2 linked regions of the Sediminicoccus sp. KRV36 genome follow. The protein of the gene in region 2 interacts with the protein of the main gene of each other region in a pairwise test. Links are inferred from orthologs where the notes say so. Each region holds a gene or a part of one and is shown on either strand. Other genes may lie near its edges. The genes, in order: rlmB and LHU95_RS06650.

Region 1 (12,716 bases), 890 kb from region 2 along the record:
GAAGCCGATGGAGCGGAAGGCGATGGCGAAGGTCCCCGCCGCCGGGCCGGGGCCGAAGACGGCGACGAAGATCAAGGCCCAGACCAGGCTGTTCACGCTGCGCGAGGAGACGAGGATGAACTGCGCCAGCACATTCAGCGCGGCATTGCGGCAGATGTTGCGCGCGGCCAGCAGTGCCACGGGGATGGCCAGGGCCACGCCCATGAGCGTGCCCAGGCTCGCGATGTGCAGCGTCTCGATCATCGCCACATGCACGGCGGGATAGTAATGCGCGACATCGGGCGGCCACATGCGGATCAGCAGATCGGCCATCTGCTCCGGCGCATCGGCCAGGAATTCGGGGATGATCTCGATGGAGCGCACCGCCCAGACCAGCGCCGCGACGAAGCCGAGCCAGAGCATGTAGCGCAGCATCCGCTCGGCGAAGGAATGGCGGACCCATTCGCGGTGCGGCAGCGTGGCGCCGGCCGGGCTCATCGCAGGGCCGCCCGGATGCGGCCCGAGATCACCTCGGTCACGAAGATCAGCGTGATGATGCTGAGCAGGATGGCGCAGACGAAATCATAGTCGAAGCGCTTGAAGGCCGCGAAGAGCGTGCCGCCGATGCCGCCCGCGCCGACGATGCCGACCAGCGTGGAATTGCGCAGGTTGGAATCGAGCAGGTAGATGCCGAAGCCGATGAAGCGCGAGGCCACCTGCGGCACCACGCCATAGACCAGCACGCCCGAGGGCGAGGCGCCCGAGGCGCGGACCGCCTCCACCTGCTTCATGCTGATTTCCTCGATCGCCTCGGCAAAGAGCTTGGCGATGAAGCCCATGGAAGCGACGGTGAGTGCCGCCACCCCCGCCAGCGCGCCAAAGCCCAGCGCCTTCACGAAGATGATCGCGACGATGACGTAGTGCAGCGAACGGCACACCGCGATGAAGCCGCGCGTGGGCGCGCAGAGCCAGCCAGGCGAGAGGTTGCGCGCCGCCATCAGGCCCAGCGGCAAGGAGAGCAGGATGCCGAGGGCCGTGGAAAGCAGCGCGATCTGCAGGCTTTCCAGCATGCCTTCCATCAGCAATTCCCAGCGGTCGAAATTGGGCGGGAACATGCGGGCCAGGAAACGCCCCGCCTCGCCGAAGCCCCGGCCCAGGCGCTCGGCCGTGATGCCGAGCTGGGTGCTGGCATAGATCACGTAGATCAGGCCCGCCAAGGCGCCGATGCGCGCGGGCCAGTTGGGCGGGAAAGGGTTGCGGTCCCTTTTGGGAATGGAGGCGCTCACATCCAGTCTTCGCCGCCATAGATCTGGCGCAGATGGTGGTTGCCGATGGCTTCCGGCGGGCCGTCATAGACCACCTCGCCGCCGGTCATTCCGATGATGCGGATGGCGAAGCGGCGAGCCAGCTCCACATTGTGGATGTTGACGATGACCGGAACACCCGCCTCGCCGGTCAGGCGGGCCATGAGTTCCATCACCTCGACGGCGGTCTTGGGATCGAGCGAGGAGGTGGGCTCATCGGCCAGCAGCAGGGCCGGGGATTGCATCAGGGCGCGCGCGATGCCGACGCGCTGGCGCTGCCCGCCCGAGAGCGCATCCGCCCGGCGCGTGGCCTGGTCCGGCAGGCCCACGGCATCCAGCAGGGCGAAGGCGCGATCAATATCGGCCTGCGGATATTTTCGCAGCCAGGCCCGCCAGAGCGGCACATAGCCGAGCCGCCCGGTGAGGACATTCTCCATCACCGTCAGGCGCTCCACCAGGTTGTATTCCTGGAACACCATGCCGATGCGGCGGCGCGCATTGCGCAAGTGGCGGCCGCGCAGCTTCGCCAGATCCTCCTCGCCCATCCAGATAGCGCCGGCGCTGGGCTCCACCAGGCGATTGATGCAGCGCAGCAGGGTGGATTTGCCGGTGCCCGAAGGGCCGATCACGGCGGTGATGCCCTGCGCGCCGATCTCCAGGTTGATGCCCTTCAGCACCGGCTTGCCGGGGGTGTAGGATTTCTCCAGCCCGACGATCTTCAGGATGGGCTTCACCGCGGCGGCGGCGTGGCGGGCGCGGCGGCGGGAGCCGGTTGTTGCTGGGCGGCGCGGCGGCGGGCTTCGGCTTCCAGTTCGCGCCGGCTTTCCTGGTCAAAGGCGGCGCGGGTGTAGGGCGCGTTCGCCGCATCCGCCACGGCGCGGACGGGGGCCCATTCGCGCTGATAGGTGGCGGGCCAGAAGCGGTCATTGCCGCCCAGGTCCCGCGCCATGGCGGCGGGGAAGCGGAAATCATAGAAGCATTGGCGGATGCGCTGGGCGAGCTCGGGCTGGAGGTCATGCGCGAGGGCGAAGCTGCTTGTGGGGAAGGGGTCGCTCTGCCAGATGCTGCGCAGATTGGCCGCCTGCACCTGGCCGCGGCCGATCATGCGGTTATACACATCGCTCGCCACCGGAGCGGCGTCGAAATCCCCGGCATTCACGCCCATCACCGAGCGGTCATGCCCGCCGGAGAACAGCACGCGGTAATCGGTATCCGGCGTGACGCCCGCCGCCGGGAAGAGTGCCCGCGGCGCCAGATTGCCCGAATTGGAGGTGGCCGAGGTGTGCGCCACGCGCTTGCCGCGCAGATCCGCCAGGGTGCGGATCTCCGAATTGGCGCGGGTGACGACAACGACGCGATAGCTCTCGAACTCGCGCTCATTGCCCTTGATGGCGAAGGGCACGGCGCCGGCGAGATTGACGGCGAAGGCGGTGGGGCCGGTCGAGAAGCCGGCGATATGCAGGCGCCCGGAGCGCATGGCCTCGACCTGCGCCGCATTGCTCGTCACCTGGAAATACACCACGCGCTTGCCGGTGCATTGCGTGAGGTATTCCATCAGCGGCCGGAACTGGCTGGCGTAGAGGGCGGGGTCCTCCACCGGGGTATAGGCGAAGACCAGCGTGCTCGGGTTGCGCAGCCGGGCGGGGTCGGTCGGCACATCGGCGACGAGGTCCCGGTTTTCATCGCAATAGGCATCATCCAGCGCGCCGCGATGCGAGCAGGCGGCGGGCTGGGCCATGGCCGCGCCGGGCGTGCCAGCGATGGCGCCCATGCTCAAAAACGTCATGGCCAGAAGCTTGCGGATCATGGCGGCCTGTTTCCCCTGTTTTTTATCGTCACGGCGGCGATGCCCCGGCTTACGCCCGGATGTCATCGCCGCCATGTCACATAGCGCCTGGGGGCGGCGCTGTCAGCCTCGGACATCCTGGCCCGGGCTGCAATTCACGCGTGGCCCACCGGCCCCATCGAGTCGAGGCTCGTGGCACGCACGACCGAGGCAAAGAGCCGCAAGGCATCCGGCCCGCCGCGATCGCGCAGCGCGCCATCCTCCATTTCGAGGGCGAGCAATTCGGCGTGCTCGGCCAGGGTTTCAGCCGCGCGGCGCAGGGCTTCGCGTGCCAGGACGAGTTGCAACTCATCCGGCATGTCCTTCCAGTCGGAGGGCGGGGGCATGGGATCATTCATCCGCTTGCCCGCCCTCCTGGCGGTAGGTTTCCGTCCGGCTCAGCTCCGGCTTTGGGCGTTCTAGCGGGCGGGGCGTTAACAGAGCCTTGCCCCGGCGGCCAAATCACATGAATTTCGCTGAAACTTCGCCCAGGCCCTCGAACACCACCCGCACCGCGCAGGGGCCATCCAGCCAGATCGGCGGCGTGACGGAACCGAGCCAGACCACCTGGCCCGCCTTCAACCCGCCAAACACCTCGGCCGCCCCCGAGCCCGCGAGCCAGGCCAGCGCCTCCATCGGGTGGCCCAGCAGATCGCGCCCATGGCCGCCCCCGCGTGAGGCGCCATCCACGAACATCTCGCCCCGCATGGCGCCGAGGTCCAGCGCCCGCCAATCCGCGGCAGGGCGGCCCAGCACGCCGGAGGCATGGAACACCTGGTCGGCGATCAGCGTGGGCGTGCCCAGCGCCGCCAGATCGCCATAGCGCTTCTCCACGATCTCGATGGCGGGAAAGACCTCCGCCACGGCGGCTTCGGCCGCTGCGCGGGTGGTGGGGCCGAAGGGCAGATCCGCCCCGAGGCGCACACCCACCTCGCATTCGACGCCGAGGCCGAGGAATTGCGCATAGGGGGCGGTGAAGCCATCGGCATTCAGGCTGCCCGCCGGCACGAAGCCGGCCGCAGGATGCGCGAGGCCCAGATATTCCTGCATCTGCTTCGTCGTGGCGCCGATCTTGAAGCCGGCGGGCGGCAGGGCGCCCTGAGCGGTGGCGACGGCATGCTGCACGGCATAGCCGGCGGCCACATCGCGCGGCGCCGCAGCACCAAGGGGGGGCAGGATGCGGCGGGCGCGGCGGGCCTCCAGGATCATCTCGGCGGCTTGGCTCATCTGGTTCACTCCCTGGCCAGTTCATACAAGGCGACGGCGGCGGCGGCCGAGACATTCAGGCTTTCCATCGCCGAATGGATCGGCAGGCGCACCAGCTCATCGCAGGTCTCACGCGTCAGGCGGCGCAGGCCCTCGCCCTCGGCACCCAGCACGAGTGCGACGCGCCGCCCGGTCAGCCCCGACTGCGCGAGGGTGACGGGCCCTGCCGCCTCCAGCCCCACCACCCAGAGCCCGGCCTTCTTCAACTGGTCCAGCGCGCGGGCGAGATTGACCTCCCGCAGGATGGGCACCACCTCCAGCGCGCCCGAGGCGGCGCGGGCCAGCGCGCCGGTTTCCTGCGGGGCATGGCGCTCCTGCACCACCAGGGCCGCCGCGCCAAAAGCCGCGGCCGAGCGCAGGATGGCGCCGACATTGCGCGGGTCCGTCACCTGGTCCAGCACCAGGACGGGGCCGGTGGTGCCCTCCAGCAGCCGCTCCATGGCGGGGGAGGGCAGCGGGTCCACCAGCAGGGCGGCCCCCTGGTGGATGGCATCGGGCGGCAAAAGCGCATCGAGGCGGTTGCGCTCCACCGGCTCGGGCGCGATGCGCCAGGGGGGGGAGAAGCGCTCGGCCAGCTCCTGCTCGGCGCCGCGCGTGACCAGGAGGCGGCGCAGGCGGCGGGCAGGATTGGCCAAGGCGGCCGAGACGGCGTGCAGGCCATAGAGCCAGACGGCCCCCCCGTCATTGCCGGGTGCGGTATCCTGGGGGCGGGGGCGGTGTCGTTGCTGGCGCATGCCTCCATGAAGCGCGGGCAGGCCCCGCTGGCAAGCGGCGCCGTGCTGTCATAGAAAGAGGGCGGCGCCGGGTTAGCTCAGGGGTAGAGCAACCGCCTTGTAAGCGGTAGGTCGTCGGTTCAAATCCGACACCCGGCATTCCCGGCCTGATGGATCAGGGCGTCACATTTCCTCACGCGCTGAAGCGCTCTCCGGCATGCGCCTGTTACATTCGGCGCCCATCTTCCTGACAACGGAGCGACACACACGCCGTCTCCCGCAACTGGAGAACACCGATGAAATTCGCCCCCACCCTCGGCCTTGGCCTGATCCTCATCAGCGCCGGCCTGGCCCATGCCCAGCCCGCCGCGACTCCCCCTGGCGCACCCCCTGCTGCTACCGATGCGCGCCCCGATCGTGGCCCGCGCGGAGATCGTGGCGCGCGGATGTTCGAGCTGCTGGACGCCAATCGCGATGGCCGCATCACTTTCGAGGAATCCTGGACCTTCGTGACGACGCGCTTCGCCACCGCCGATGCCGATCGCAGCGGCGGCCTCAGCATCGAGGAATTCGCCACGCTGCGCGTCCGCCCGGCCAATGCCCCCACGCCACGGCCCGAGCACGCCGCGCGCATGGAGCAAGGCCGCGCCGCCATGTTCCGCGCCCTGGACGCGGACCGGAACGGCCAGGTGACGCTGGTGGAAATCCGCCCGGCGGTGGAAGCCCGCTTCCGCGCGGCGGATGCCAATGGCGATGGCGCGGTGGTGCGTGAGGAGCTGCCCCAGCGCGGCCATCATCGTGGCCATCATGGCGGCGGCCCGCGCGGTGAAGCGCCGGCTACGCTGCCGGCCCGCTGAGGCTGAGCCGTTCCGCGATCAGGAAGGGCTGACCCGGGGCGGCCTGCGTGAAGACGCAGACCGCCCCGACCCGCCGGGGCTGTCGGGCCGGCCCCGCGAAATGCGCCTCCGCGAAGGGGCGGATGCGTGCCGCATCCTCGGCCCCCAGCCGATGCGTGAGGGTGACGTGGAATTGCCACTCACCCATCACATAAGGGTAGCCCCAGCGCGTCAGCATCGCCTCCTGCGTGGCGCTGAGCTTGGCCTTGCGGCGGCGGGCCAGCTCCTCCTCGGTGGGGGGCGCGCGGTGATGGTCGAGCGACGCGACCGCCGAATCGGCCAGGGCATGCAGCGGCGGGCAGGGTGCTGTTTCGCGCAGGGCCAGGAAGCCCTTGAGGTCCTGCACCGAGAGCGGCGGAAGGGTTAAGGGGGCTTGGCTTTCGGCCCAGCGCGCGGCCTCGACGATGAAATCCTGGTAGCGGGTGGCGAGGCGAAAGGGCGGCTTCAGCGTCGCATGCAGGCCATAGCTGCGCGGATCGGCGGTGAGGTCAGCGAGGCCCGGGATGGGCGGCTGCGGCACGCGCGCGGCGGTTTCCGCATCGCGCCCAAGCCAGGCGCTGCCGGCGGCATGCAGCGGGTCATCCAGCTCAGGCGCCCAATAGATGGCGACGCGCATCATCGGAATGGGGTCTGGGGCCTGAGGCCCCAGCCGCCGGAGGCCCTTTTCCTGCTCAAATCACCCGCGCCCTGCCCCGCCACACCTGCCGCACCACCGGCATGGCCCCGTAACGCCCCAGCCGCACGAGATCGGCGCGCAGCCCGGCCTCCAGGCGCCCGCGATCGTTCAGATTGCACATGGCGGCGGGCCCGCTTGTGATGGTGGCGATGGCGCGCGGCAGGCCGATTTCGGCCGCGATCAGGAAGGCGGCCTCGATCAGCGCGGGCGGCACGTAATCGCTGGCCAACACATGCACCGCGCCGGCGCGGACCAGGTCCATGGCGGCGACATTGCCCGAATGGCTGCCGCCGCGCACGATATTGGGCGAACCCGCGATGACGCCGACGCCGATTCGCGCGGCCTCCAGGGCGGCTTCCATCGTCACCGGAAACTCGCTGACGCGGATGCCGTCCTCGGCATTGCGGCGCACCTCGCTCGCATCCTCGTCATCATGGCTGGCCAGCGGGATGTTGCGGCCGGCGAAGCGGTCAATGACGAGGCGGCGCTGGCGCTCGCGCAGCTCGGCCCGCTGCGCCTGGAGCTTGAGGATGCGGATTTCCACCTCGGCGTCGGTCATGCGCGTCTGCTTGATGCGCATGGCCCGATAGCGGGCCAGGTCCCGGTACTGGCCGACACCAGGCGAGTGGTCCATCAGGCTGACCATGGCAATCAGCGGATGGTCCGCCACCCCTTCCAGCAGGGCCGGCATGTCGCGCGCGGGGAGTTCGCAGCGCAGATGCAGCAGATGCTCAGCCTTCATGAAGGGCTGGCCGTGCAGCGCCGCCAGGTCCCGCACGCCGTCATGGAAGGTCTGGTCGCGCCCCTGATCAAAGCCGAGATCGCCCAGGCACAGCGCATCCAGCACGGTGGTGACACCGGCGGCGGCGCATTGCGCGTCATGCGAGATGAAGGCCGAGACCGAGGGCCAGCGCGCATTGGCGCGGGGCTGCACCTGCCGTTCCAGATTATCCGTGTGCACATCCACCACACCGGGGATGATCACATCGCCCTCGCAATCCAGGGCGCTGGCGTGGTGGGCGCGGCCGGGCTGGATGTCGGCGATGCGGCCATCGCGCAGGAGCAGCGTGCCCTCCATCTCCGCCTCGGGCAGGATGAGGCGGGCATTGGTCAAAACCGTCTCTGTCGTCATGCGGCGTCTTCTACCGGAAGAATCTCATGCGTGCGATCCGCGACCCGGTCCCGCACCTCGATGTCGTGGAAGATGCCGACCAGGGCGGCACCCCGCGCCTTGGCCTCGGCGATCAGGGCGATCACCACCTCTCGATTGCCGGCGTCCAGGCTGGCGGTGGGCTCATCGAGCAGCAGGATGGGGTAGTCGGGCGCGAAGCCGCGCGCCAGGTTCACCCGCTGCTGCTCCCCGCCCGAAAAGGTGGCGGGCGGCAGGCCATGCAGGCGGGGCGGCAGGTTGAGGCGCGTCAGCAGCGCCGTGGCGCGCGCCTCGGCCTCTGCGCGGGGCATGCCGCGCGCACTCAGGGGTTCCGCCACCACATCGCGCGCCGAGACGCGCGGGATGACGCGCAGGAATTGCGAGACATAGCCCAGCGTCTCCAGCCGGATTTCACGGACAAGGCGCGGATCGGCGGCGGCGAGGTCCACTTCCGCGCCGCGATGGGTGAGCCAGATATGCCCCGAATCGCTGCCGTAATTGCCTTGCAGGCAACGCATCAGCGTGGATTTGCCGGCACCTGACGGCCCGGTGAGGGCCACGCATTCGCCGGGCATGACGGCCAGCGCCTCATCGCGCAGGACGTCAAAGCCGATGCCGCCCTGCAGATGCAGGGTGAAGCCCTTGGCCAGGGCTTCCACGCGAATCGCGGCCCTCATGCCGAGAGCACCGAGGCGACGAGGAGCTGCGTGTATTCATGCCGCGGATCATCCAGCACGCGATCGGCCAGGCCCTGTTCCACGATGCGCCCATGCCGCATGACGATGATGCGATGCGCGAGCAGCCGGGCGGCGGCAATGTCATGCGTCACGAAAAACACCGCGAGGCCGAGTTCGGCGACCAGCCCGCGGATCAGATCCAGCAGCCGCGCCTGGACGCTGACATCAAGGCCCCCCGTGGGCTCATCCATGAAGACGAGGCGCGGCTGCGTGACCAGGCAGCGGGCGATCTGCAGGCGCTGCTGCATCCCGCCCGAGAAGTTGCGCGGCGCCTCGTCAATCCGGGCCGGGTCCATTTCCACGCGGGCCATCCAGTCGGCGGCGGCGGCGCGGATTTCGGCGTAGTTGCGCGCACCGGCCGCCATCAGCCGCTCACCGATATTGCCGCCGGCGGAGATGCCCATGCGCAGGCCATCGCGCGCATTCTGGTGGACGAAGCCCCATTCGCTGCGCATCAGGCGGCGCTTGGCCGCCTCGCTCAGCGAGCCGATCTCCTGGGGCGTGCCCGCCGCGTCGCGGTAGAGCACGTGGCCGGACTGGGCATCGAGCGCGCCGGCCAGCACGCGCAACAGCGTGGATTTGCCCGAACCGCTTTCACCGACAATGGCGACGACTTCGCCCGGGTGGATGTCCAGCGCCACATCATCCAGCGCGCGCACGGCGCCGAAGCGCAGATGCAGCCCGGCAGCTTCCAGCAAGGGCGCGCTCATCGCCCCTGATTCTCGCCGCAGTGATCCGTGTCCGAGCAGACATAGATGCGCTGGCCTTGGTCATCGGCGATGATCTCATCAAGGTAGCTGGTGGTGCTGCCGCAGGCCGAGCAGGCATGGGGTGCCCGCATCGGGCGGAAGGGATGGTCGTCGAAATCCAGGCTTTGCACGCTGGTATAGGGCGGCACGGCGTAGATCTTTTTCTCGCGCCCCGCGCCGAACAGCATGATGGCGGGCGACATGTGCAGCTTCGGATTGTCAAAGCCCGGAATGGGCGAGGGCGACATGAGGTAGCGCCCGCCCACCATGACGGGGTGGTTGTAGCTGCTGCCCGCCTCGCCCTGGCGGGCGATATCCTCATAGAGCTTCACCTGCGCCAGGCTGTAATCGCCCAGCGCATGCAGGCGGCGTGTCTCGGCCAGGCGCGGTTCGAGCTTGAAGAGCGGCTCGGGCATCGGCACCTGGAAGACCATCACCTGGCCCTCGCGCAGGGGGCGTTCGGGGATGCGGTGGCGGGTCTGGATGATCGTCGCCTCGGCCGTGTGGGTGGTGGTGGCGACGCCGGCGACGCGGGCGAAAAAGGCGCGGATGCTGACGGCATTGGTCGTGTCATCCGCCCCCTGGTCAATCACCTTCAGCACATCGCGCGGGCCGAGGATGGCGGCCGTCACCTGGATGCCGCCCGTACCCCAGCCATAGGGCAGCGGCATTTCGCGGGCGCCGAAGGGGATCTGGTGCCCCGGGATGGCCAGCGCCTTGAGGATGGCGCGGCGGATCATCCGCTTCGTCGCCTCATCCAGATAGGCGAAGTTATAGGCCGCATCCGGCCCGGCCGATGCGGGGTTCGGGGCTACGCCCGCCGTCGCATCGGGGGGATTGGGCGCATTGCGTGGCGGCATGATGTTCATTGCTGTTCATCCCAACGCGCGCGAATGCTGCGCAGCTTTTCCAGCTCGCTCTGGAAATCCACGTGATGCGGTAGCTTCAGATGCTCGACGAAGCCGGTGGCTTCCACATTATCGGCATGCAGCAGGACGAATTCGGCATCCTGCGCGGGGGCGGTCACATCCTCGCCGAGTTCGCGCGCCATCAGGGCGCGGTCCACCAGGGCCATGGCCATGGCGCGGCGCTCGCCATGGCCCATGGCCAGGCCATAGCCGCGGGTGAATTGCGGTGGTGCGGCGGCGCTGCCGGCGAATTGATTGACCATCTGGCATTCGGTCACGGTGATGTCGCCAATGCTGATGGCGAAGCCGAGTTCGGCGGGTGCCAGCATCACCTCCACTTCGCCCATGCGCAGTTCGGCCACGAAGGGATGCGCGTTGCCATAGCCGCGCTGGGTGGAATAGCCGAGGCCGAGCAGAAACCCCTCATCACCGCGCGCGAGCGATTGCAGGCGCAAGGCGCGCGGCGTGGGGAAGGGCAGGGGCTCGCGCGTCAAATCGGGCGGCGGCGTGCCGTCATCCGGCGCATCGCGCGCCATCAGGCCCTCGCGCGCCAGGAGCTCCGTCACGCGCGGCATGGTGGCCTGCGCTGCCTCGGCCTCCTGGGGGGCGTGGCCGCCCCCGGATGCTTCCGCCGCCATGGCGAAATCCAGCAGGCGATGCGTGTAGTCGAAGGTGGGGCCAAGCACCTGGCCGCCGGGCAGATCCTTGTAGGTGGCGCTGATGCGGCGCTGCACGCGCATGGCCCCCGTATCCACCGGCTCGCAGGCGGCAAAGCGCGAGAGGGTGTTGCGATAGGCGCGCAGCAGGAAGGCCGCCTCGATCAGATCGCCCCGCGCCTGCTGGATCGCCAGCGCCGCGAGGCCGCGATCATGGCAGCTGCCCTCCGCCATCACGCGATCCACGGCGAGGCCGAGCTGCTGCTCGATCTGCGCGGGCGTGAGGGCGGGGAGCGCTTCATCCCCGCGCCGGCGCTCGGCCAGCCAGGCATGCGCGGCCTCGATCGCCGCTTCGCCACCCTTGACCGCGACATACATCAGCCTTGCTCCGTGATTCGCGTGGTGCGCGGCAGTGCCGCGAGGCAGGGGCCCGCAGCCAGCACGAGGTCCACGCCGCAGGGGAATTGCGCACCATTCGCGGCCCATTGGGCGAGGAAATCCGCGGGCAGGCCGGACACGGACAGCCAGTGTTCCTGCGCGATGCCGGGGCCCGTCAGCCGCCAGCCCGCATCCGCCTGGAGGCCGGGCACCTGCAGGATCAGCGTCGCACTGTCCTGCGGGGTTTCATCGCGGCCGGGATTGAGTGTCGCAAGTGCGGGCATGCCGCGGGTCGCCAGCAGGAATTGCGCCTCATCCGGCGTGGCCACGAAGGCCGCGCCGGTGTGGAAGGCCAGCCATTCCAGCGCCTCGCCCTCGGCATCCGTCCAGACGGGCGTTTCGGCATCGGCCAGGGCGAGGAGTGCGGCGGCGGCGGCCGGCTCCAGCCCGGCGGGCAGGTCATCCAGGACGGCGCAGCGCTGGATGCGGCCGGGGCGCGCCATCGCGTTCATCAGCGCCGCGAAGCATTCCTGCGCGCCGAACACGGCATCCACGAAGCCGGGCTTCATCGGGCGTTCCTCATCGCATGGTGGCCAGGGTGGCGAAGCGGACTTCGGTGGCGGCGGCGCGCCGCGCCGTGAGTTCGGCCTGCGCCTGCTGCCGCTCCCGCAGGGGCGCGATGACCGTGGCGAGGAGCCGGGCGCGCCATTCGGGCTGTTGCAGGCAGGCATCGAGCAGGGCGGCCAATTCAGCGGCGCGGCGGTCCCGCCCCAGGCGCCAGCAATGGCCGAGCGTGCCGCCCTCCAGGCTGACCGTGCAGCGGGTGATGGTGGCCTCGCCCAGGTTGAAGGCCGCGCCGTCGCCGCCGGCGCGGCCGCGCAGCATGGTCAGGCCGATCTCGGGGCCGCGCACGACGCGATGGGCGGGCAGGGGCGGCGCCGTGGCCAGCAGGGCCTCGATCTCGGCGGCTTCGGCGCGGGCCAGAACGGCCATCCAGGCGGGGCGGTCCAGGGTTTCGGCGATGATCATTTGTCTAGACAGCTAAACATCCGACCGGGTATGGTCAAGCCGTAAATGCCACTTCGGAGCCTCGGCTTGGTTGAAACTTCCATGACGTTCCAGGACACGCCGCTGGATCGCGGCGCGGGAATCGCGCTCTGGCGCCAGATCGGCGCGACGCTTGAGGCCGCGATCCGGGAGGGGCTCCATGCGCCAGGCCAGCGCCTGCCGACCGAGGCGGAGCTGGCGCAGCGCTTCCGCGTCAATCGCCACACCATCCGCCGCGCCATGGAGGAGCTGGAGTCGCGCGGCGTCGTGCGGGTCGAGCAGGGGCGCGGCAGCTTCGTGGCCGAGGATGTGCTGGACTATCCGCTGGGCCCCCGCACGCGCTTCAGCGAGATCATTCGCGCGCAGAATCGCGAGCCCGCGGGCCGCCTGCTGCGTCTCGTGGAAATTCCCGCCGAGCCGCGCATCGCCGAG
Region 2 (16,452 bases):
GTAGCCCCCCGCGATCACCTGCGCCGGGTCCAGCACGCGGTCCGGCTGGGCCAGCCCGCGGGTTGAAAGCCGCAGCCAGACCGAAGATCCCTCCGGTTCCTGCATATGCGCGAAGGCATGCCGCATGAGAATGGCGAGTTCATCGGCAAAGGCCGGCTCAAACGCCGCAAGCCGGTCCTGCGCCATGCCGATCAGCGGCGTGTTCACCGATTGATGCTGCCCGCCCTCCGCCGCCAGCGTAATGCCGGAGGGCGTGCTGACCAGCAGAAAGCGCGCATCCATGTAGCAACCATAGATCAGCGCATCGAGGCCGCGATTGACGAAGGGATCATACACGGTCCCGATCGGCAGCAGCCGGGCGCCGTAAAGCCGGTCCGAAAGCCCCAGCGCCGCCAGCACCAGGAACAAATTCTGCTCGGCGATGCCAAGCTCCACATGCTGCCCCTCGGGCGACATGCCCCAGCGCTGCGCCGAGGCGAGCTTGGCGTCACGGAACACGTCATTCTTCAGGTGCCGGTCGAAAATGCCGCGCCGGTTGACCCAGGGGCCAAGATTGGTGGAGACGGTCACATCCGGGCTGGTGGTGACGATGCGCGCCGCCATGGGCGCGAATTCGCCCTCGCCACGGCCGATTCCGGCCAGGATTTCGCCAAAGGCCGCCTGGGTGGAGAGCTTGCGCCCCGCCGGCACGCGCGGCACGGGCAAGACCGCCGGGATGGGGATCTTCGGCGAGGTCAGGCTGCGGCCCTCGGGCGTCAGCTTCTGCGCAAAGGGGATGCTGGCGATGAAGCCGCGCATTTCCTCGGCGGAGATCTCCAGCCCCTCGAACTCGTCCCATTCATGGCCGGGGCGGATGTTCATGGCGCGACGGAACACCTCCATCTGCTCCTTCGTCATCAGCCCGGCATGGTTGTCCTTGTGGCCGGCAAAGGGCAGGCCCATGCCCTTCACCGTATAGGCGATGAAGCAGCTGGGCTGGTCGCCCGCCGCATCCTGGGCGCGGAAGGCCTCCATCAGTGTCTCGATGTCATGGCCGCCGAGGTTGTTCATCAGCGCGGCCAATTCGTCATCGCTCAGCGGATCAATGATGCTGCGCAGCCCCTCCTCACGCCCGAGTTCGGCCAGCAGGGCCGCGCGCCAGGCAGCCCCGCCCTGGAAGGTCAGCGCGGCGTAGAGGCTGTTGGGGCAGTCATCAATCCAGCGGCGCAGGCTCTCGCCCCCTGGCCGCGCAAAGGCCGCCTGCAGCTTGCGGCCATATTTGAGGGTGACGACATTCCAGCCCATGTCGCGGAACAGGCCTTCGATGCGGCCAAACAGGCGGTCCTGCACCACGGAATCCAGGCTCTGGCGGTTGTAATCAATCACCCACCAGACATTGCGAATATCGTGCTTCCAGCCCTCCAGCAGGGCCTCGTAGATGTTGCCCTCATCCAGTTCCGCATCGCCCACGATGGCAACGTGCCGCCCAGCGGGCAGCCCCTCCGGCGCCAGCTTCTTCAGCCGCACATAATCCTGCACCAGGCTGCCGAAGCTGGTCAGCGCCACGCCAAGCCCGACCGAGCCCGTGGAAAAATCCACCTCGCCGCCATCCTTCATGCGCGAGGGATAGGGCTGGATGCCGCCGAATTGCCTGAGCGTGGCCAGCCGCTCCGGCGCCTGCCGGCCCAGCAGCAGGTTCATCGCGTGGAAGACCGGCCCGGCATGCGGCTTCACCGCGATGCGATCGGCCGGCTTGAGGATGTCGAAATACAGCGCCGTCAGGATCGAAATGACGGAGGCGCAGGAGGCCTGGTGTCCGCCCACCTTCAACCCGTCCCGATTGGGGCGGATATGGTTGGCGTGGTGAATCATCCAGGCCGAAATCCAGAGCAGCTTGCGCTCGACGGCGTTCAGCAAAGCCACCCGCCGCGCATCATCCGGGGCATTGGCGCGGAAGAGGGGCAATTGCTGGTTCATGGCGGATCGTTCCTGGCGTTTGTCCCAGCTTAGCGCGAACCCGCCCTGACGTGGCTACCCCTTCACCAGCTTGCGCACGGCGCTGGCCATGGCGCGCTTGCCCTCACCCGCATAGGCCTCGTGGTTATCTTCAATATATTCCGGATCGTAGAGGTAGTTCACCATCAGGCCCGCACTTTCCCGCATGCCCTTGACCGATGTATCCGCGCGCCAGTTGATCCGCTCCACCCGGGCGCCGTTTGAAAGATGGAAATGCGCCACGGGGTCAGCCGCCCGCTTCGGGTTGCGGCCGGTCTCCAGCGCGACGAAACGGGCGCAGAGGCGCACCAGCACAGGCTCCAGCACCTTCGTCACCGCGGGCGACCATTCCTTGCGGACCAACAGCAGATGCAGCGCAGCGCCGGGCGAGGTCTCGGCCGGCGCGCCGGCCGCGGTGCGGATGGCGGTCACTTCATCGGGCAGCAGGAGGCCTGGATCACCGGCATCATCACGCGCGGAAAGCCAGCGGCAGAAGCCCGGCACGGGCGAAAGTGTGGCGAATTGCTTCAGGCCACGGAATTCCTGGCCCAGCACCTCGACCACGCGCTTGATGAGGAAATTGCCGAACGCAATGCCATCCAGCCCGCGCTGGCAGTTGTTGATGGAATAGAAAATGGCGGTATCCGCCAGATTCGGGTCCATCACCTCGGCCTTGGGGTCGAGCAGCGCCTGCACCGAGCCGGCCAGACCCTTCATCAGCGCGATCTCGACGAAGATCAGCGGCTCCTCGGGCATGCGCGGGTGAAAAAAGGCGTAGCAGCGGCGGTCCGAATCCAGACGGTTCTTGAGGTCGTCCCAGCTTTCGATCCGGTGCACCGCCTCGTAGCGGATCAGCTTTTCCAGCAGGGCCGCCGGGCTGTTCCAGTCAATCCGGCGCAACTCCAGGAAGCCGAGGTCAAACCAGGAGGTGAGCAGCGTCTTGAGATCAGCCTCCAGGGCTTCCAGCAACGGATCGGTCTCGGCGGCGCGCAGCACATCGGCGCGCAAATCCACCAGGAGCTTCATGCCGTCGGGGATGGCGGTGAACTGCGTCAGCAGCCGGATGCGGGGACTTTCAAGCGCCCGGCGCAGCCGCACCTTGGCGGCAGCCTTGCCCGGCCCGTCACTGGCTTTGGTCCATTCCCCAATCGCGCGCTCGACGGCCTTGGGGTCGGCATCGAAGCCGGCCAGGATGCGCAGGAACAGCACGCGCTCCACCTCGGAGAAGCCGCGATAGGCGGCGGCAAGCTTCGCGGCACGCGCGCGGGCCGAGACCTCGCCACCACGCGCCGCAAGGCAGGCCTGCATCTGGGCGGCCACATCCTCGACCTCGTCGCGCCCGCCCACCCGGTCGGCCATGTCACGCCAGAGGCCGGTAACGCGGCGGAGCGCGCGGTCCACCAGGGAGTCGGGCGGCGACAAAACCGTATCGGGCATCAGGCAACTCCCATTCTCAGGCTTGAGTCTAGCGCGGAAACATTCGGAAATAAAGCGAGAAAACACGCAATCCCGATGGACAGGGTGAAGCCTCGATTGCTTAACTTGATATTAAAATAAGGTGAGCGAACGAACATGGCCTCCTTCACCATACACGGCACCACTGGTGCGCCACTGATCCAATTCGGCACCGCCAGCGCCGATGTGTTCAGCACGGCGGGGATCCAGGGCCTGCTGGCGCCTGGCCTGGCGCAGAACGCCCTGGGGGGCTTCGACACGCTCAATCTGCGCGGCCTCGGCCCGCTCGTGGTCACCGATGCGGCCTTCGCGGGCCTGCTGAATTTCGAACGGCTCGACCTCGCCTCTCTCAGTGCCACCAGCATCACGCTCTCGGCCAATGCCGCGCTCGCCTTTGGCGGCATGATGGAGTTGCGGGCCTTCCGCGGGACGCTGACGCTGGACGGGACGGCACTTTCCGCCACGACGCAGCTCCTCGTCCGGGGAGGGCAAGCCGGGGACTCGCTGACCGGCGGCGCGGGCGATGACAGGCTGCTGGGGCGCGTCGGCGACGATACCATCGAGGGCGGCGGCGGGCATGACACGCTGTTCGGCGGCACAGGCGAGGATGCGCTCTCGGGCGGTGATGGCAATGACCAGCTCTTCGGTGAAGCCGGCCAGGACAGCCTCTCGGGCGGCGAGGGCCAGGACCGGCTGGGCGGTGGCGAAGGCGATGATGTCCTGGAGGGCGGGGCGGGCCAGGATACGCTGCTGGGCAATGCCGGCGATGACATCCTGCGCGGCGATGCGGGCGCCGATGTGTTGCGCGGCGGCGAGGGGCTGGACCTGATCGATGGTGGCACCGGGGATGATGTGCTGGAAGGTGGCGCGGAGGCAGATGTCTTCAGGCTCTCGGCCGGCACGGATTTCATCAGCGATTTCAACCTGGCAGAGGGGGACCGCCTGGATGTCAGCGGGCTCGAGATCCGCAATCTGGCGCAGTTCCAGGCCATCGCCACGCAGGTCGGGACCACCTTGCGCATCAACACCGCGCCTGGGGAGGTTACCCGGCTGCGCAATGTGACGCTGGCCGATCTCGGGGCCGATGACCTGATCCTCGCGGCCGGCCGCGCGCCCACCGACATCGCCTTTGCTGCCGGGCCCCTCATCGTTACCGGCGCGGCCAATGGCGGCACGGGCCTCTCCGGCGTGGGCATCCTGACCGCCACCGACCCCGATGCCGGCGACAGCATCACCTTCACCGTGGATGACCCGCGCTTCACCATCGCCTTCGGCGCCTTTCTCTGGGTGGCCGGCACGCCCTTCGACTTCGCCGACCAGGCGAGCGTCACCCTGAACATCACCGCGACCGACAGCTACGGGCTATCCTATTCGGAGGCTTTCACCATCGCGGTCAGCGCGCCTGGCCTCGGCACCAACAACCTGACCGTCAGTGAAAATCTCTCGGCGGGGGCCGTGGTGGGCACCTGGCAGGCGCTGGATTTCATCCCCGTGGGCGAGGTCAGCTTCGAGGTTGTGACCGTCGGCTCTGCCTTCACCTTCGATGGTGACCGCCTGGTCACGACGCAGACGCTGGATTTCGAAACCCTGGCCAGCCACGACATCATCGTGCGGCTGCGCGACTCAGGGGCCGATCCCGATGATGCGAGCGATGACCGCGTCTTGGTGCGCAGCGTCACCATCACCGTGGAGGATCGCGATGATGTGGGCATCGTTCTGGCGGTCACGCGCGATCTCCCCGATCCGGTGCTGCCCGGCACCTCCTCGGATCTGACGCTGTTCGATGCCGCGGATTCCGTGACCGGAAGCTTCATGCCGGACCGGTTCAGCCTGGTGGGCAGCGTGACAGGCGGCAATGGGATGGCCGGCCTGAATGGCAGCCCGGGCGCCGCGGGCGCTGAAACCTTCATCTTTGGCCCGGTGATCAACACGCGCGTCGTGCAGGATGGCGCCGATGGCGCGGCGGGCGGCGCGGGCACGGCAGGCGGTGCGGCGACGGCGCGGGCAGGCTCCCTCACCGCGCGCCTGGGCAATGACCCGGCGGCACTGGCGGATGACATGTTCCTGCTGGAAATCACGGCGAGGGCGGGCTCTGGCGGCCAAGGCGCGGTTGGCGGCGCAGGCGGGAACAGCGCCCTTGAGGCCGATCACACGGACGTCAACGCCAACACAGGCGCCGTGATCGCCGGCGTCAACGACACCACCGGGCAAGGCGGCATGGGTGGCGCTGGCGGTGCGGGCGGCGCAGGCGGCGAGGCCGAGGCGCTCCTTATCGGCTTCGATGCGAGTTTCACCAATCGCGCGGCACTGACATTGAACAGCACGGCCCTGGGTGGCGCAGGTGGCGATGGCAGCCAGGGCGGCGCGGGCGGCATCGGGCGCTTCGATGCCGATCTGAGCCTGGCCGGCGATGGTGGCGAAGGCGGGGTGGGCGGTGCCGGTGGGCGCGGTGGCGACGCCATCTCCCTTGTTGCGGCGGCGGGGGGTGGTTTTGGCGGAGGGGACCTCTCCTTCACCATCTTCTCCATCGCCCGGGGTGGCCAGGGTGGACAGGGCGGCGCGGGCGGCGCGCCCGGCATCAACCAGAGCACCGTCTCGGAAACCCAGTTCGGCGAGGAAATCATCTCCATCACCGACATCACGACGGGCCGCGATATCGGCGGGGCGGGCGGCCGGGGCGGCGATGGCGGCGATGCGGCCGCCATCATCAACGACCTGCGCATCGGCGGCTATGTCGCGAACCCGGCCAGCACCCTGGTCCGACTGCAGGCGGAAGCGACCGCCGGCATGGGTGGCGCGGGGGGCCTGGGCAGCACCGATATCGGCGAAGACGGCGTGGCGGGCGACGGCTTCATGACCGAGACCAGCTTCGCCGGCATCGCGGGTGCCGATGGCGCGGCGGGCGCCCAGGGCACGGCCAGCATCACCATGGGGATCAACCACATCTATCTGGAGGGCGGCGATGACGTCCTGCAGATCGCAGCCTTCTTCAGCGGCGCCACGCATGAGCTGACCTTTGTCGGCAATGTCTTCGATGGCGGCGCCGGGGATGACCATCTCGATCTCTCGGCCTTCTATGGCTTCGCCGTGACGCTCGACGTCGCGCAGAACCGCATGATGTTCGGCACCAGCCCGTGGAACAGCGTGAGCGGCTTCGAGAGCTTCCACGGCACCGAAGGCGATGACGTCTTCCTCGATGGCGCGGATGCGCAGGTCTATGAGGGCGGCAGCGGGCGGGATCGCTTCGCCTTCGCCGCAGGCCACGGCAATGACAGCATCCGCGACTTCACGCAGGGCGAGGATGAGATTGACTTTTCCGCCTTTGCCGGCGTGGGCTTCGCGGATCTGCAAATCACCTATGGCGGTGACGGAACGCCGTCGGACCCGGCCTATGTGGTGGTTTCGGCCAATGCGGGGAGCGACAGCATCAGCATCTCCCTCGGCGCACCCACCACGCTGGCCGCGTCCGACTTCATCTTCGCCTGAAGCGGCCAGGCGGCATCAGGCTTCGGGAGCGCCGCCGGCCGCCACGAACGCCTGCGGCAGCGCCATGGGCAAGTCCTCGGCGAGCAGCCCCGGGCCGATGCGCCGCGCCGCCTCGCCCTGCAGCCAGGCGGCAGCGCAGGCCGCTTCATAGGCGGGCAGGCCCTGGGCCAGCAGCGCCGCCGCCAACCCCGCCAGTACATCGCCCGTCCCCCCCGTCGCGAGCCAGGGCGGGGCATTGTGATTGATCGCCACACGCCCATCCGGGGCGGCGATGATACTGTCCGAGCCCTTCAGCAGCACGACGGCGCCGGTCTGCGCCGCGGCTGCACGCACGGCAGTCAGGCGATCCTCCCCGGGGGCGCCGAAGCCGCGCGCGAATTCGCCCGCATGCGGCGTCAGGATGGCAGCGCCGCGCAGCAATTCGGGCCGGCCCGCGCAGGCGGTCAGCGCCCCCGCATCGGCCACCACGCGCCGGCCCGCCCCGAGCAACGCCGCCAAGGCACCGCGCGTCGTCGCATCGGGCGGCAGGCCAGGGCCCAGCAGGACCACCGCGCGCCGCACATCCGCCAGGATCTGGCCGAGCAGCGCGCCCATGCCCCGCACCTCCAGCACCAGGGCGCCAGGCTCCGCCAGGCGGTGCGATGCGGCGCTGGCCGCATCGGCGCAGGCGAGCGTCACCAGCCCGGCCCCCGCCCGCCGCGCCGCCCGCGCGGCGAGCAGGGCAGCGCCGCTCATTCCCGCGCCAGAGAGAACGGTGACATGGCCGCGACTGTGCTTGTGGGTCGTCGCATCCGGGCGCGGCAGGGACCAGAGTGCCGGCCCATTGGCGAAGGCCCGCGGGCGGATGCTGTCCAGGACGGCCGCCGGCAGGCCGATATCGGCGAGGAGCAAGTCGCCACAGAGATCACGCCCCGGCAGCAGCAGATGGCCCGGCTTGCGGCGGAAAAACGTGACCGTCAGGGCCGCCTGGGCCGCAAAGCCGCGCAGCGCGCCGGTGGCGCCGCAGACACCGGAGGGGATATCCACGGCAATGATAGGCGCCCTTGCCGCCGCCAGAACCTCGGCCACCAGGCCAACCACCGGCCGCGCCAGCCCGGCACCGAACACCGCATCCACGATGAGGCCGGCGCGCCGCACCTCGGCCACGGAGAAATCCCGCATCGGCCCTCGCCAAGCGGCGGCTGCCACCAGCGCATCGCCACGGGGCGGAGCCAGGGCAGCGACCGCCACATCCCAGCCCGCGCGCTCCAGCCGCCGGGCGATCACATAGCCATCGCCGCCATTATGCCCCGGCCCGGCCAGCACCAGCACCCGAGCGGGGCGAAACCGTGATAGAATGGCCAGCGCCACGGCCCGCCCGGCGGCCTCCATCAGCGCCGGTCCGGCGCCGGCCAGACGATCAGCCTGCGCCATCTCGGTGGGCGTCAGAAGCTCCGGGGGGATTGCCGTGGCTGGTCTCATGACCGACATAATGCGCGGGTTAAGGGAGAACTCACATGGCCAAGAAGATCGAACGATCGGTCCAGGAACTCTACCGCAATGACCCCGAGAGGGCCGATGCCCTGGTCTGGGGCCGACGCGGGGCACTCAAGGCTGCCGCGCTGGCCTCGATGGGTGCTGCGGTGGGCGGTGCCATCCCCTTCGCCAGCCATATGCCGGGCGGCCTGCTCCCGGCGCTGTTCAGCCGGCCGGCCGCGGCCCAGACAGCGCCCGCCGTGTTCCGCATGGATGGCAAGGCCGAACTCATCTTGCTGGGCGACCGCCCGCTGGTCGGCGAAACACCCGAACATATGCTCGATGAGCCGGTCACCAGCTTCCGGCATTTCTTCGTCCGCAATAATGGCCAAATCCCCGAGCCGCTGACCACCGACCCCAATGCCTGGCGCCTGACGATTGATGGCGAGGTGAACACGCCGCTCTCACTCACGGTTGGCGAGTTGCGGACGCGCTTCCCCAACGTGACCCGCCAGTTGCAGATGGAATGCGGCGGCAATGGCCGCAGCTTCTTCACCCCGCAAACGCGCGGCAACCAATGGGGCAATGGCGCGATCAGCAATGGCGAATGGACCGGCGTGCGCCTGCGCGACGTGCTGACGGCAGCCGGGCTGAAGCCCTCGGCCGTCTTCACCGCGCATTTCGGGGCGGACCCGCATCTCTCGGGCGCAACCGACCGCCAGGCGATCAGCCGCGGCATGCCGCTGGCCAAGGCGATGGATGAGGATACGATCATCGCCTTCGCGCTGAATGGCGCGCCCATCCCGCATATCCATGGCGCGCCGCTGCGGATGGTGACGCCGGGCTGGCCGGGCAGCCTCAGCCAGAAATGGCTCACCCGCATCTGGCTGCGCGACAAGCCGCATGACGGCGCCGGCATGGGCGGCACCAGCTATCGCGTGCCGGTGCGGCCCATCGTTCCGGGCAGCAACAACAACGGTGCGGATTTCACGGACATGCACAGCATGCCGGTGCGCTCCATCCTCTCCTCGCATGCGCATGGCTCACGGCTGCCGGCCGGCACGCGCAGCCTGGACCTGCGCGGCGCCGCCTGGGCCGGGGATCTGACGGTGCGCGCTGTGGATGTCAGCGTGGATTTCGGCGCGAGCTGGACGGCCATGCAGGTGGCAGCGCCCGCCAATCGCCATGCCTGGCAACGCTGGCAGGGCCGCGTGACTTTGCCATCCGACGGGTATTTCGAAATCTGGTACCGCGCGACGGACAGCCAGGGCCTGATGCAGCCACTGGCTGCGGCCAACTGGAACCCGCAGGGCTATTCGGCCAATCCCATCAGCCGCGCCGCGGTGCTGGTCGGCTGATGCGGCGCCTCATTCTGCTCGGCGTGTGCCTGGCCGGGGCCGCCCTGGCCCAGGCGCCCGCCAACCCCGACGCCCCGGGCGGCGAGGACCCCTCGGTCCTGCCGGCCGGAAATGGCCAGGAGGAGGTGTTCTACACCTGCACGGCCTGCCACAGCAGCGCGATCATCCGGCGCAGCGGCTTTCGCCGGGACCAATGGGACGGGCTGATGGACTGGATGACGGAAAAGCACGGGATGAACCCGCTGGAGGGCGCCGAGCGCACCCTGATCGTGGACTACCTGGCGCAGCATTTCGGCGCCCGCTCCGCCCCGGCGCGGGGGCGAAATCCCTTCCTCAACTGATGCGGCTTGCGGGTGCGGGAAGCCAGGCTTCACGCCCCCCGAGACAGGCCTCGGCCAGGTGGCCAGCGGCCTGACCGGCCATCAGGCCACGCGGCCCAGGCCGTAGCCACGCCCGATCACATAGGCCTGCAGCGACTCCACATCGCTCTGCTGGCTGTTGATGCGGTAGCGCACCAGGTCACGGATCGAGACAATGCCGCAGAGCCGCCGATCGGAGTCGACCACGGGCAGATGGCGGAAATAGCCGGCATCCATCACCTCCATCGCCTCATGCACCGAGGTGGCGGCGGTGACGACCTGCACCTCATGCGTCATCAGCGCCGAGACGCGCAGATCAAGCAGGCCGGCGCCGTGCTGTGTCAGGCCACGCACCACATCGCGCTCACTGAGGATACCGACCAGGGCGCCCTCGGCATCACAGACGACCACGGCGCCGATGCGCTGGCGCGAGATGATCTCGGCCGCCTCCATCACCATGGATTCGGGCAACACCGAAATGACGGAAGAACCCTTTTGGCTGAGCACGGCACCGACGGTCATGGCTGCATCCTTGCGCAAGGAAATGGACAGGGATCGCCTATAGCCGACAAGCTTGCTCGGAGATGAGGGTTTCCGCGCGGATGTCCAAGAGTTCATCCGGCCATCATGCACCGCGCGGCTTCGCACCTGGAGCATGGCCGCGCACAAGCCCCCAAGCCCCGGGCTCCAGCTGGAGAGTGTTCAGGCATCCTGATCCGCCCGCGCGTTTCCGTTTGCACGGCGGATGCCCTAACAGGACACATGCCCCTGACCATCGCCTGCCTGCACACGGCCCACAGCAACGTCCCGCTCTTCGAGGCCGCGGCGCAGGCCTTGCCTGGCGGCGCACTGCGGCTGACGCATCATGTGCATCCAGCGCTACTGCGCGAGCCCACGCCCGACACGCTGCGTGAAGCAGCCACGCTGCTGCATGATCTGGCGCAGGTTGCGGATGCCGTGCTGCTGACCTGCTCCACCATCGGCGCCGCCGCGGCACTCGCGCAGGATGCGGCACGGCCGGTCCTGCGCGCCGATGGCGCCCTGGCGGAAGCGGCCACACGCACGGGCGGCAGGGTGCAGGTGCTCTACGCCGCCCCCACCACACGCGCGCCCACGCAGGCCGTCTTCGAGGCCGCCGCGGCGCGGACCGGCGCCACATTGCATCTGCATCTGGTGGAAGGCGCCTGGGCGATGTTCCTGGCCGGCGATCTGGCCGCGTATCACGCCCGCATTGCCGAGACGGCGCGGGGCTTGCCCGGCCGGATCGTGCTGGCGCAGGCCTCTATGGCGGGTGCGGCAGCCCTCATGCCGGAGGCGCCGCCCTTGACCGTCCCGGCCATCGGCGTGATGGCGGCCGCACGCGCGGCGCTCACGGCCCGCGATTCGCGCTAGACTGAGGGTTCACGATTCGCAGGAGGGCGGAAAATGGCCTTCATCATCGCCGTCGCCCAGCAAAAGGGAGGGGCCGGGAAATCCACCCTGGCCTCCAACCTCGCCGTCGCGTTGCTGCAAGGGGGCAAGCGCGTCGCCCTGCTGGACACCGACCCACAGGCCAGCCTGACGCGCTGGCACGAGCTTCGGCCGCAGACTGCAGCACGGCTGCTGTTCGAGGCGCCCTCCGGCTGGCGCGTGACCGGCGCGCTCGACAAGCTCAAGCGGAATGCCGATTTCATCGTCATGGACACCCCACCCCATGCCGATACCGATAGCCGGATCGCCATCCGCGCCGCCGATCTCGTTCTGATCCCGCTGCAAGCCTCCCTGCCCGATCTCTGGGCCAGCGAGGCGACCATCGCGCTGGCCGAGGGCGAAAAGCGCATGCACCGCCTGGTGCTGAACCGCCTGCCCGCTTCGGGCCGGCTGCGCGATGTCGTTCTGGCGGAGCTTGCGCGGCGCAAGGCGCCGGTGATGACGCAGACGCTGGGCAATCGCTCGGCCTTTGCCGCCGCCTTCGCGCTCGGGCAGGGTGTGACGGAATCCGCCGCGCGCAGCCCGGCGGCCGATGAAATCCGGGCACTCGCCGAAGCGCTCACCAAGCTGAAGGGCAAATGATGTCGGCCAATATTGCTTTCGCCTTGCATGTGGTCTTCGCGGCGATCTGGGTGGGCGGCATGGCCTTTGCCATCCTGGCCTTGCGCCCGGCCCTGGCCGTGCTGGAGCCGCCGCAGCGCATCGCCCTGATGGGGCGGGTGCACAAGCGCTTCTTCCTCATCGTCTGGCACGCCATGCCGATCGTGCTGCTCAGCGGCTATTTCCTGCTGTTCGGCCATTATGGCGGGTTCCGGGGCGTGGGCTGGCCCGTGCATGTGATGCATCTCACCGGGTTGGTCATGGCGGGCGTCTATCTCACCATCTTCTTCGGCGCCTGGAAGCGGATGCGCCTCGCTCTCGCCACCGGCGACATGGCGGGGGCCGCCGCCGCCAATGAGCGCATCCGGCTTCTGGTCACGGGCAATCTCCTGCTTGGGCTGCTGACATTGGGCATCGCGGCATGGGGGCGCCTCGCGTGAAACCGAATCTCACCATCCGCGACGATGACTACCCCGAGTTGGAAGCCGTTGCCGCCATCCAGCGCGGCCTGCACGGCTACAACCAGGAACGCGGCGGCCCCTATGACCGTGAGCCGGTAACGGTGCTGGCCCGGGATGAGGAGGAGGTGGTGAAGGGCGGCCTGCTCGGCCTCACCTACTGGAACTGGCTGTTCATCGACTGGCTCTGGCTGGCACCCGAGATGCGCGGCCAGGGCCTGGGGACCGAGTTGCTGAATCGCGCCGAAGCACAGGCCCGCGCCCGCGGTTGCACCGCAGCCTACACCGATACCTTCAGCTTCCACGCGCCGCATTTCTGGACGCGCAATGGCTGGGTGGAAGCCGGGCGGCTGGATGGCATGCCGCCCGGGCATGCACGCATCTGGTACCGCAAGACGCTGTAGCGAGCCGGAAGATCATCCGCTCAGATGGTAGCATCTGAGCGGGGCGGGATTGGGGATGATGCTTCAGCCCCGGTCCAGCAGGGGCCGGGCGACACTCAGCGTCTCGGTCAGTAAGGCGTCCATGCCGGCGGTGGCTGCGGCGATCCGGGCGGCGTCCTGCTCCTTCAACGCCGTCTCAACCGCCTGGGCCTGCTCGGCCAGCAGCCTTGCACCCACCATGCGCGCGGCGCCCTTCAGGCGATGTGCCGCAAGGCCGAGCGCCTTGGCATCGGCGCCCTGCATCCCCTGGATATCGTGCCGCGCCTGCTCGGCGAAGCTTTCAAGAATGCTGGAGAGCCGGGCGCGGTCCTGGCCGAACAGGCCGCGCAAGGCTTCGGGGTCGAACAGGGCGCCACCCTGCGCCGGCCCCTCCCCCGCCACTTCCGGCAGGAAGCGTGACAGCGCGCGCGAAAGGCCATCCAGCGTCACCGGCTTGGCCAGGAAGCCGTCCATGCCGGCGGCATAGCAGCGCTCGGCTTCCCCCTTCAGGGCATTGGCCGTGACGGCGATCAGCGTGGTGCGGGGCAGGCTCAGCCGCTGCTCCTCGGCGCGGATGGCGCGGGCCAGTTCGAAGCCATCCATCACGGGCATGTGGATATCCAGCAGGATGATGGACTGCCGCTCCTCCCGCCAGATGCGCAGCGCATCCCCGCCATCCACGGCCGTGCCGGCGCCAAGCCCCAGCAGTTCCAGCTGGCGCAGCAGCACTTCGCGATTGACCGGGTGGTCATCCACCACCAGCACGCCGCCCGCCGCATGCCCCGCCGCCGGCGCATGCATGGGGGTGTGCAGCGCCGCCGCATTCGGCGCCGCCGGCGCACCAGCGAGGCCGAGGCGCAGCGTGACGGTGAAGCGGCTGCCGCGCCCGGGATCGCTCTCGGCCCGCACCTCGCCCCCCATGAGCTCGGCTAGGCGGCGCACGATGGACAAGCCAAGCCCCGTGCCGCCAAAGCGCCGCGTGGTGGAGCTATCGGCCTGGGTGAAGGGCTGGAACAGCCGGCCGAGCGTCGCCTCATCCATGCCCACACCGCTATCCTCGACGCTGAGCGTCAGGCGCGCGACCGCGGGCAGCCCATCGGCCGAGCCGGCATCCTTCTCCAGCACGGCATGGGCCGCGATGCGCACGAAGCCGCGCTCGGTGAATTTCAGCGCATTGCCAACGAGGTTGAACAGGATCTGCCGCACGCGCGTCGGGTCGCCCTCCAGCCAATCCGGGCCGGGGCCGGGCTGGTCCGCGAAGAGTGCTAGGCCGCGGCGCTTCGCCTCCGGGGTCAGCGTCTCGATCGTGCCATCCACCATCGCGCGCAGGCTGAAGGGCATCGCCTCCACATCGAGGCGCCCGGCTTCGATCTTCGAGAAATCCAGCACGTCATCAATGATGCGCAGCAGCGAATGCGCGCTTTCACGCATCACCGTGACGCTGCGCGCCTGGTCGGGCTTGAGCTCGGATCGGCCAAGCACCTCCAGCATGCCGAGCACGCCGTTCATCGGCGTGCGGATCTCATGGCTCATGGCGGCGAGGAAGCTGGATTTCGCGAGGGCAGCGGCCTCGGCCGCTTCCTTCGCCGCGATCGCCGCCTGCTCGCTGGCCTTCAGCGCCGTGACATCCCGCCCCTGGGCGATGATGCGGCCCTGGCCGATCGGGCTGTAGCTGAATTCCAGCCAGCGATTGCCGGGCGCCGGCCGCGTCAGCCGGATCGGCTTGCCGGAGAGCACGGCATCCACCCGGCCATCCACCCAGACCGTCTCGGGCTCATCGAAACCGAAATCGCCGCGGCGATACATGTAGCGCATGGATTCGCGCAGCGAGCCGCCCTCATCCACCAGTTCGGCCGGGATATCGAGGAGGTTGCGGCCGCGCCCGTTGGACATGATGACGCGCGCATCCGCGTCCAGCAGCACCACCATCGCATCCATCGAATTCAGCACCTCGGCCAGCAGGGCGCGCTGCTCCTCCACCTCGGCCTCGCGGCGCTTGAGCGGTGTCACATCGCGCGCCTGCAGCAGCGTGCGGCCGCCCGAAAGCGGCGTGTACTGGAACTCCACCCAGCGCCCATCGGCCGAGGGCCTGGTGTAACGCTGGCCGGCCGGATGGGTGATGAACTCCATGCGCTCGGTGATGCGCGCTTCCTCATCCAGCTCCGTGCCGTATTCACCGCGCCGATACAGATGGCGCAGCACCTCGCGCATGCTGCCGCCGGCGGCCAGCAGGTCGGGCCGCTCGGGCAGGAAATCCGAGCCACGCGCATTGCTGGCCAGGATCGCCTGGTCCGGGCCGAGCAGCACCACCGCCTCATCCAGCCCGTTCAGCAGTTCCAGCAGGAGATGACGCTCCGCCTCGACCTGCTCTTCCTGTTGCTTCAGCAGCGTCACGTCACGATAGAAGGCCAGCAGGCCGCCATCGGGCATGGGCTGCATGCGGATATCGAGCCAATAGCCATTCAGCGTCTTGCGCACATAGCGCCGTCCGCCGGGTTCGAGCAGGCCCTCGATGCGCGCTTCGACAGCCGCGATCCGCTCCGCCTCTGTGTCAGGCACCGGGCCGAAATCACCGCGCAGCAGCTGGAAGCGCGTGACATCGCGCAGGCTGGTGCCGACGCCGAAATGCGCCGGCAGATCAAAGAAGCGCAGGATGGGCTCGCTGACGATGGTCCAGCGCAGATCGGCATCGAACAGCATCACGCCATCGCGCATATTGTCCATCACGCGGCGCAGTTTCTGCTGCTCGGCCTCGAGGGCCAGCTGCACGTTCTTCAGGTCGGTGATGTCGCGCACATTGACCAGCAGCGTGGCATCCGGCCGGGTTTCGAGGTTCATCTCCACCCAGCGGCCATTGGGCAGCAGATGCACGCCCTGGACGCGCCCTGGACGCGCAACCTCATCGCGCGCCTGGGTGATGAAATCCTCTTCCGCGACTGCCAAGCCGTAATCGCCCCGGCGATGCATGGCACGCAGGAAGCCCGCATGCGTGGCGCCCTTGGCAAAGAGCTCAGGCGGCAGGCCGAACATCTCGCCGCAATTGCGCGAGGCTTCGAGCAGGGTGCCGGCTGCATCGAACAGCAGGATGGCATCCTCCGTGCTCTCCAGCAGCAGGGCGGCGCGGCGGCGCTCCTCCTCGCGTTCGGCGCGCTCGGCTTCCAGGGCGGCCAGCGCGTTGCGCAGCTCCGTCACGTCGCGCACCAGGATCAGCAGGTCGCCATTGGGGAGGGGGCGGAAATTGTATTCGGCCCAGCGGCCGTCGGGCATCTGGCTCGGCAGGGTGAAGCGGCCGGCGGCGAGGATCATGGCGCGGCGCTGCGCCACGAAGCTTTCCTCGGTCATCTCGGCGCCGTAGTCGCCCCGCCGGTACATGAATCGCAGAATGTCGTGATGCGTGCGGCCGGGCTTCACCAGG

What was found.
Region 1: the proteins of LHU95_RS06650 (region 2) and rlmB interact in binary tests that used the Escherichia coli proteins (3 or more experiments, as listed by UniProt). The link is inferred for Sediminicoccus sp. KRV36 from one-to-one orthologs.

The regions. Positions count from the first base shown.
Region 1 is NZ_CP085081.1:2,366,297-2,379,012, forward strand. What follows is about bases 3,225-6,180. They hold rlmB (23S rRNA (guanosine(2251)-2'-O)-methyltransferase RlmB), read right to left. Parts: upstream 5,109-6,180; coding sequence 4,341-5,108; downstream 3,225-4,340. Other genes in these bases: LHU95_RS11000 (hypothetical protein), read right to left, coding at 3,225-3,455; LHU95_RS11005 (fumarylacetoacetate hydrolase family protein), read right to left, coding at 3,571-4,335; LHU95_RS11020 (hypothetical protein), read left to right, coding at 5,384-5,944; LHU95_RS11025 (DUF1045 domain-containing protein), read right to left, coding at 5,925-6,180. In the rest of the region: phosphonate ABC transporter, permease protein PhnE, read right to left, coding at 1-477; phosphonate ABC transporter, permease protein PhnE, read right to left, coding at 474-1,265; phnC (phosphonate ABC transporter ATP-binding protein), read right to left, coding at 1,262-2,017; phnD (phosphate/phosphite/phosphonate ABC transporter substrate-binding protein), read right to left, coding at 2,014-3,090; more of LHU95_RS11025, read right to left, coding at 6,181-6,602; LHU95_RS11030 (alpha-D-ribose 1-methylphosphonate 5-triphosphate diphosphatase), read right to left, coding at 6,655-7,791; phosphonate C-P lyase system protein PhnL, read right to left, coding at 7,788-8,486; phosphonate C-P lyase system protein PhnK, read right to left, coding at 8,483-9,256; LHU95_RS11045 (alpha-D-ribose 1-methylphosphonate 5-phosphate C-P-lyase PhnJ), read right to left, coding at 9,253-10,035; LHU95_RS11050 (carbon-phosphorus lyase complex subunit PhnI), read right to left, coding at 10,161-11,237; phosphonate C-P lyase system protein PhnH, read right to left, coding at 11,237-11,806; phosphonate C-P lyase system protein PhnG, read right to left, coding at 11,817-12,266; phosphonate metabolism transcriptional regulator PhnF, read left to right, coding at 12,348-12,716. UniProt on the Escherichia coli protein: Specifically methylates the ribose of guanosine 2251 in 23S rRNA.
Region 2 is NZ_CP085081.1:1,468,084-1,484,535, reverse strand. What follows is about bases 6,154-9,149. They hold LHU95_RS06650 (NAD(P)H-hydrate dehydratase), read right to left. Parts: upstream 8,377-9,149; coding sequence 6,931-8,376; downstream 6,154-6,930. Other genes in these bases: LHU95_RS06645 (sulfite oxidase), read left to right, coding at 8,412-9,149; LHU95_RS23340 (hypothetical protein), read left to right, coding at 6,154-6,915. Also shown: LHU95_RS06670 (1-deoxy-D-xylulose-5-phosphate synthase N-terminal domain-containing protein), read right to left, coding at 1-1,956; LHU95_RS06665 (malonyl-CoA decarboxylase), read right to left, coding at 2,011-3,411; more of LHU95_RS23340, read left to right, coding at 3,547-6,153; more of LHU95_RS06645, read left to right, coding at 9,150-9,728; LHU95_RS06640 (cytochrome C-552), read left to right, coding at 9,728-10,069; LHU95_RS06635 (CBS domain-containing protein), read right to left, coding at 10,151-10,609; LHU95_RS06630 (hypothetical protein), read left to right, coding at 10,850-11,479; ParA family partition ATPase, read left to right, coding at 11,513-12,139; LHU95_RS06620 (CopD family protein), read left to right, coding at 12,139-12,597; LHU95_RS06615 (GNAT family N-acetyltransferase), read left to right, coding at 12,594-13,019; LHU95_RS06610 (PAS-domain containing protein), read right to left, coding at 13,083-16,452. UniProt on the Escherichia coli protein: Bifunctional enzyme that catalyzes the epimerization of the S- and R-forms of NAD(P)HX and the dehydration of the S-form of NAD(P)HX at the expense of ADP, which is converted to AMP.